Regions from separate parts of the Arthrobacter sp. alpha11c genome, predicted to be linked through region 1. Evidence: riboswitches for the same ligand, from Rfam matches in the RefSeq annotation. Region 1 holds a riboswitch; each other region holds the start of a gene.
What was found. A riboswitch is a leader RNA that binds a small molecule or an ion and turns the genes downstream of it on or off. The one in region 1 is predicted to bind thiamine pyrophosphate.

Region 1 (2,212 bases):
GCGAGGTAGTAGTTGAACTGGGGCTCCGGGAGGCGCCCGGACTGCAGGCCCCGAATGAAGCCGAGGCCGTAAATTGCGTCCAATTCCGGTGCAGCTTCGGCCCACAGCCGCGCGGCAAAGTCGCCGGACTTCCCGGCAGGATTCAGCGCTGGCTCCATGTGGTGGAAGTGGTGAACCGGCCCGCTGCCGTTGCCTACCTCGAGCCGGTCGGCCGCCGCGAGGGCCTGCAGCAGCCACGGCTTGACCTCGCGGAGGGACGCCTCCCAGTTGCCCCTGCGGGCTTGGACCGTGGCCAATGCCGAGGAGAGTGAGCACCCCGTTCCATGGCTGTTCCTGGTATCCACTCGGGGCCCAGGCACCTCGATCACGTCCTGCCGCAGCAAGCCACTCGTATTGACCAGCGCATCCGAACAGTCGTTTCCTGCCAAATGGCCGCCCTTCACCAAAACCGTCGTTCCACACTCAGCAGCCAGTCGCTTGCCTTGGTCAAGCGCCGTGGCCCAATCCGGGGCTTCGGGCTCACCCAACAACATCGCCAGTTCGGGAAGGTTTGGGGTGATGAGATCCGCCAACGGCAAGAGGCTGCGCAAAGATGCTTCGGCGCTCTCACGCAGAAGACGGTCGCCACTGGTGGCCACCATCACCGGGTCAAGGACCACGACGGCGGGACGCACCTCTTCGAGCCAGTTACGGACTTCGTCGATGACGGCCGCGTCACCCAACATCCCGATCTTGACCGCATCAATGTCAATATCGCTGCTGATCGCCTCCAGTTGCTGACGCAGGAACTCCACAGGTGGAACATGGACTGCGCTGACGCCCAGGGTGTTCTGGGCCGTCAAAGCCGTGATGGCAGCCATGCCATAGCCGCCGTGCGCTGCGATGCTCTTCAGGTCTGCCTGGATTCCCGCGCCGCCAGAAGGATCCGAGCCGGCAATGCTGAGCACCCGCGGATGTGGGCGGGCCGGGACTGCTCCGATACCAGTGGGGTAGACAGGGTAGACAGCGGAATTCGACGATGAAGCCATAGTGGACATCCCTTCGCCGGTGCTAACCGGACAGGTTCAACGGGTCTGGATCTCAGCCAGGCCCAGTGCCCGGCACCCCGTGTCAGTTTCCAAGCGTAGCCCGGAACCCCGCCGGCCCGGGAACCGGACGGCCGCGGGGAATGGATGTGACCGGCAGCAACAAAAAAGTCCCGCAGCATCCGCCATAAACGGATGCTGCGGGACTGTCTCACTACTTAACGACTGTCACTCTCATTACTTAACGACTGTCACTGCTTTTGCCGTGCCTACAACTCGGAAGCAGGAACTCCCACCCCAAGGATGATGGGCTCGTCCGCTACCTTCTTTTTGGCAGGCTCTGCAGCTGCCGGCGCCTTGGCCTCATGGGCCGATCCACCTGCGGCGGCAGCAGTTACGTCGTGATGTTCCACGCTGGTTTCGTTTGCGGAACCCTGCGCCCTGCTTGCACTGCGGTTCCTTCGGCCGCGACGGCCACGGGAACGCGATGAATGATCGTGCTCATCGGTAGTGACAGCAGAAGCGCTGCCCGGGGAAACGGCGGAAGCAGTCGCAGGTTCGGACACCGAAGTCCTCGCCTCTTCCTCTGCAGCCGGTGCGGCACCGAGGTGCGAAAATGCCTCTGCCAACAGGTCCAGGCTCATGGCCGGCTTACCGGCAGGTGGTTCCTCATGGTGTTCCACAAACGGAAGAGCCACTTCTTCGCCACCAAAACGCAGAACAGGAGTGGAGCGTGCTTCCCGAACCGCAGCCTCATGACTGGCGGCATCACGTGCAGCCGGTACCCCGGCATCGCCGGTTGCAGCTTCAGGGGCGGATTCATCGGTGTGACCCTGCTGGCTTGCTGCGCGGGCCAGCTCCTCCGCACGGTGAACCTCGTCATCGTGCAAGTGGGCGGCATGCGCTGCAGCGGCGATGGTGGCAAGAGCTGCCCTGGTCGCCTCAGCCTTCGCCTGGCGGGCCGGGTCCACGGACTCCGTGGCTGCCGGAGCCGCGGGGGCGGCAGGCGTGCTGTGGACCGTAGGGGCCACTTCGGCCATTGCCGGTCCCCCACCTTTCCCACGGCGACGCTTGCGATCAGTGCGTGCAGCAGGCTGTTGGGGTTCGGCGTGCGGACGGTGGTGCTCGGCGGCCACAACGTTGGCGCGTCGGTGTTCCACGGGCTCATCATGGGTGACGACACCACG
Region 2 (2,212 bases), 440 kb from region 1:
GAGCTTGCGGAGCGGCATGGGCGACGCATGTCCGGGCTCGGGCTCACGGCTTAGGAGACTTTCGCATATTCTCCGCGGCCACCAGGGCGCCGGGTGATTATCCGGCGTCGAGCGCTTCCAGCAAAGTCTTGGCCGCCGCCGTCGGATCCTCTGCCTCAGTGATGGCCCGCACCACGACGACCCGGCTCGCTCCCGCGGCAACCACCTGTTCAATGTTGCTGAGGTCGATGCCGCCAATAGCGAACCAGGGGAGGAGGACGCCACCTACGGTCTCCTCGTCCGCGCGCTTTACGGCTTCCGCGGCATATGTGACCAGGTCCAGCCCAACTGCTTCACGGCCTGGCTTTGTGGGCGTTGCCCACACCGGACCAACACAGAAATAATCCAGTCCGCTCCTGCCAGGGGAGGCAGCTATCGCGGCGTCGACCTGTTCCGGCGTATGGGTGGAGAGGCCGATCACGGTGCGGTCGTGGAGGAGGTGACGTGCGGCGCGCAGGGGGATGTCCTTTTGCCCGATATGGAACACCGGAGCCCCGGAAATACTGGCAACATCGGCGCGGTCGTTGACGGCCCACAGCCGCCCGTGCCGTTGGGCCACGTTGTGCAGAACCTCCAGGACCTCAAGCTCCTCGGCGGCCTCGAGCGTCTTGTCGCGAAGCTGGATGATATCGACGCCGCCCTCGAACGCGGCGTCGACGAAGTCTTCGAAATCGCCCTGGCGTTTGCGGGCATCAGTGCACAAGTAAAGGCGGGCAGTGGTGTGGACATCATGCTGGGTCATGGAAACCAGAGTAGTTCCTCTAAACTGGGCACGTACTGCGGGAGCCGTGACAGCGTCATATGACCGTCCGGCTGAGAGGGCTTCAGCGCCGACCGCTTGACCTGATCCGGCTAATACCGGCGTAGGGAAGGAAACATATGGCAGAATCCCGCCAAAACCCCTTGCAGGCAGACGTCGCAGTCATTGGTGGCGGCATCATCGGCCTTGGCATCGCCCACGAAGCCCGCCGCAAGGGCCGCTCTGTGGTCCTCATTGATCCCACCCCCGCAGCGGGTGCGACGTTCGCTGCCGCCGGGATGCTGGCTCCGGTCAGTGAACTCCACTACCAGGAAGAAGACCTCCTGGAACTCATGCTGGAATCCTCCCGACTGTGGCCCGCTTTCATCCGGAGCGTCCATGGCGGCGAATCAGCCACCGGATACCGCACGACGTCGACAATCGCCGTTGGTGCCGACGCCGCCGACCGCCGCGCGCTGGCAGACCTCCGGACAGTCCAGCAGGCCGCGGGGCTCCACGTGGAGCCATTGTCATTGCGGGAAGCGCGCGAGCGTGAGCCTTTGCTGAGCCCACAGATTTCCTGTGCCTTCGACATACCTGCCGATCACCAAGTGGATCCGCGGCGCCTTGCACGGTGCCTCATGGAAGGGTTGGCAGCCCACGAACCAAGTGACGCAACGTGGGTTTCCGGAGCGGAGGACGGTTTCGCCCTGCCGCTCCGCGCATCCCGTTTGCTCTGGGACGGGGACCATGTCTCCGGGGTCGAACTTGATTCCGGCGCCGTCGTTGTGGCCCCTGAGACTGTGATCGCCTGCGGGCTTGATGCGGCAAGGATCTGCGATCTCCCCGAAGGGCTCACCCTGCCCCTGCGGCCCGTTTACGGCGACATTCTCAGGCTGCGCGTTCCTCAACACCTCCAGCCCCTCCTCACATCCACCATCCGGGGCATGGTCCGCGGGGTGCCGGTCTACATCGTGCCCCGGGACGATGGCACGGTGGTGATCGGAGCCACCCAGCGCGAGGACGGACTATCCGCATCCACCAATGCAGTCTCCGCGGGCGGCGTCTACCAACTGCTGCGGGACGCCCAAGTGCTGGTGCCTGCGGTGGCGGAACTGGAACTGTTGGAAGCGCAGCACGCGCACGGCCCGGCACTCCGGACAACGCACCATTACTTGGACGCGTTTCTGGACTGGGACGCGTTACTGGACTCGAGGGCACCATCGACGGTCTCGTGATCGCGTCCGGGTTCTTCCGCCACGGCGTTCTGTTGACGCCTGTGGCCGCCAAAATCGTCGGCGGGCTGATCAGCGGCTCAGCCGACCCTCGATGGTCCATTTTCCGGCCTGATCGTTTTACGGCAACGCGGGATCACCGCCTCCAACCAGCAATCAAGGACACACCATGAACATCAAACTCAACGGCTCCGAACAC
Region 3 (2,212 bases), 1.4 Mb from region 1:
CGGCGTCGCGAACCTCAAGCACGCCCACCGGATCGAGGTTGGCCGTGGGTTCGTCAAGCAGGATCAGCCCCGGCCGCATCGCCAGGATGCCAGCCAACGCAAGGCGCTGCTTCTGCCCGCCGGAGAGTGCCGCCGTCGGGTGATCCAGTGCCAAACCGCCGCCTGCAGCCGTGCGCAACCCAACGTCGTCGAGCGCTTCATGGACGCGGGCCCAAACTTCATCCCGGGGAACGGCAAGGTTTTCGGCGCCAAACGCGACGTCGTCACCCACCCGTGAGAGCACCACCTGGGTTTCCGGATCCTGCTGCATCAGACCTGCACGGCCGCGTTGTTCGCGGGGAGCGAGGCCGTCGATCAACAGCGAGCCGGTCTCGTCCGAATCGTCTTCCTCGTCACCCAGCACACCGGCGAGGGCATGGAGCAGTGTCGACTTCCCTGCGCCCGATGGACCCAGCAAGAGCACACGCTCGCCGGGCTCGATCCGGAGATCGAGGTCCTGGATGGCGGGTGTGGAACGCCCGGCATGCCGCCATCCCCACCCTTGGGCGGTGATGGCGGCAGGCCGCACCTGGCCGCTGCCTTCTTTCGCAGGCATTAGTTGAAGACGGGCTCCGAAGCAGCCTTGCGCGACGCGAAGGAGCTGAGGACGCCGGTCTTGGCCAGCCCGCGGGTGGCAACCCAGGACAGCGCGCCGGCGATGATCGCACCGGAGAGCGTGGTGAAGGCGATGTAGGCCAGCTTGTCGATTGCTTCGTAGGCGATGTTCCAGCCCCAAGGCAGGAAGGAATCGTTGAGACCGCAGAAGAGGCCCGAGCCCGCACCTGCGAGGAGTGCAGCGGACAGGTCGAACTTCTTGTACCGGAACGCAGCGAAGACGAGTTCCGCGCCCAGCCCCTGGAGGATGCCGGAGATGAGGACGGTGGTGCCGTACTGGGAACCCATGATGAGTTCGCCGGTGGCGGCGACGGCTTCGCAGAACAGGGCTGCGCCCGGCTTGCGGATGATGAGCATGCCCAGGACGGCGGGGATCATCCAGCCACCGGCAATCAAACCGGTAAGCGGCGGATACGTGGCGTTCATGGGGATGGATACGATTGCGGCGCCCTGGGACCAGGCCCAGAAGATCACGCCGCCGGCGATGGCAATCAAAGCTGCCACCACGATGTCTACAACACGCCAGTTATAACTGGTTTTCTTCACGCTTGCCGTGGTCATTTTTCTGCCTCCTGAGGTACAGGAGGGGAAAGTGCTCCCCGGAAACCCCCGGTCGGCCTGCGCCGCCCGGATCCGGACACTCTGAGAAGCTCGACTCCCTTGCGCCGGTACTAACCGGATCAGGTTCGAGGGTCTGCGGCTGTCCGCACTCTCAGCGCCCTCGCGTCTCCTGCATCTCTGCAAGGTCCGACGGCGGCGCTCCCCTGTCGTTATTAGATCTGCCCTTATGGGCGTGGTTCAGTTTACACCTGTGGGTGTTCGTGGGAGGTGGGGGTTAGTCACAAAGCGGCTGGCAACCACACCTGAGAGAATGATCCAGCAGAATCGACGCGGCAAAGGGGTATTTCATGACGGACCTTCCCACGACGGACATCCCAGTTCCCCAAGCCCGCCTTGCCGCGAGCGTCATCCTGCTCCGCGACTCCCCGGCCGGGCTCGAAGCCTTCGTGCAGCACAGGGTTGCCACCATGGACTTCGCCGCCGGCATGGTGGTCTTTCCGGGAGGCCGGGTTGACGCCGCAGACCAGGACGGATGGGATTACCCGGCTGAGCTGCTGGAACAGCACGCTGCAAACTGGCATCTGAGCTCCATCGCCGTTGATCCCGAACAGGCCCCGGCAAAGTCAGGCATGGTGCTTACCGCTGCACTGCGGGAGGTTTGGGAGGAGGCCGGACTTCGCCTTGATTCCTCAGACCTTCGCCCCTGGGCCAACTGGGTCACGCCGACGGACATGCCCAAGCGCTTCGACACCTACTTCTATGTTGCCAAGCCTGCTCCGGAAGCAGCACCCCAGCACCAAACCACTGAAGCTTGGCAATCACTCTGGATGCCGGTGGATGGGATCCTGGCGGCCGAGGCGGCCGGTACATTGCAGCTGATGCCACCCACGTATTACCTGCTCAAGGAAATTGCCGGTCTCGGAACAGTAGATGCCGTCTGGGAAGCCGATCACGATGTTGTCCCTGTCCTTGCACCACGCGGTTCCATGGCAGCTTT

Region 2: it holds a riboswitch for thiamine pyrophosphate, as region 1 does, so the genes downstream of both, thiO (glycine oxidase ThiO) here and ACTAQJ_RS02245 (bifunctional hydroxymethylpyrimidine kinase/phosphomethylpyrimidine kinase) in region 1, are expected to answer to the same signal.
Region 3: it holds a riboswitch for thiamine pyrophosphate, as region 1 does, so the genes downstream of both, ACTAQJ_RS19500 (ECF transporter S component) here and ACTAQJ_RS02245 (bifunctional hydroxymethylpyrimidine kinase/phosphomethylpyrimidine kinase) in region 1, are expected to answer to the same signal.

The regions. Positions count from the first base shown of each region.
Region 1 covers NZ_CP196747.1:485,010-487,221, reverse strand. The annotation lists gene ACTAQJ_RS02245 (bifunctional hydroxymethylpyrimidine kinase/phosphomethylpyrimidine kinase) at 1-1,028, opposite strand, end outside; TPP riboswitch at 1,020-1,118, opposite strand; gene ACTAQJ_RS02240 (Rne/Rng family ribonuclease) at 1,295-2,212, opposite strand, start outside.
Region 2 covers NZ_CP196747.1:46,523-48,734, forward strand. The annotation lists gene ACTAQJ_RS00230 (ferritin-like fold-containing protein) at 1-54, shown strand, start outside; gene thiE (thiamine phosphate synthase) at 98-781, opposite strand; TPP riboswitch at 809-926, shown strand; partial or broken gene thiO (glycine oxidase ThiO) at 919-2,186, shown strand; gene thiS (sulfur carrier protein ThiS) at 2,183-2,212, shown strand, end outside.
Region 3 covers NZ_CP196747.1:4,194,231-4,196,442, reverse strand. The annotation lists gene ACTAQJ_RS19505 (ABC transporter ATP-binding protein) at 1-595, opposite strand, end outside; gene ACTAQJ_RS19500 (ECF transporter S component) at 595-1,215, opposite strand; TPP riboswitch at 1,294-1,430, opposite strand; gene ACTAQJ_RS19495 (NUDIX hydrolase) at 1,563-2,212, shown strand, end outside.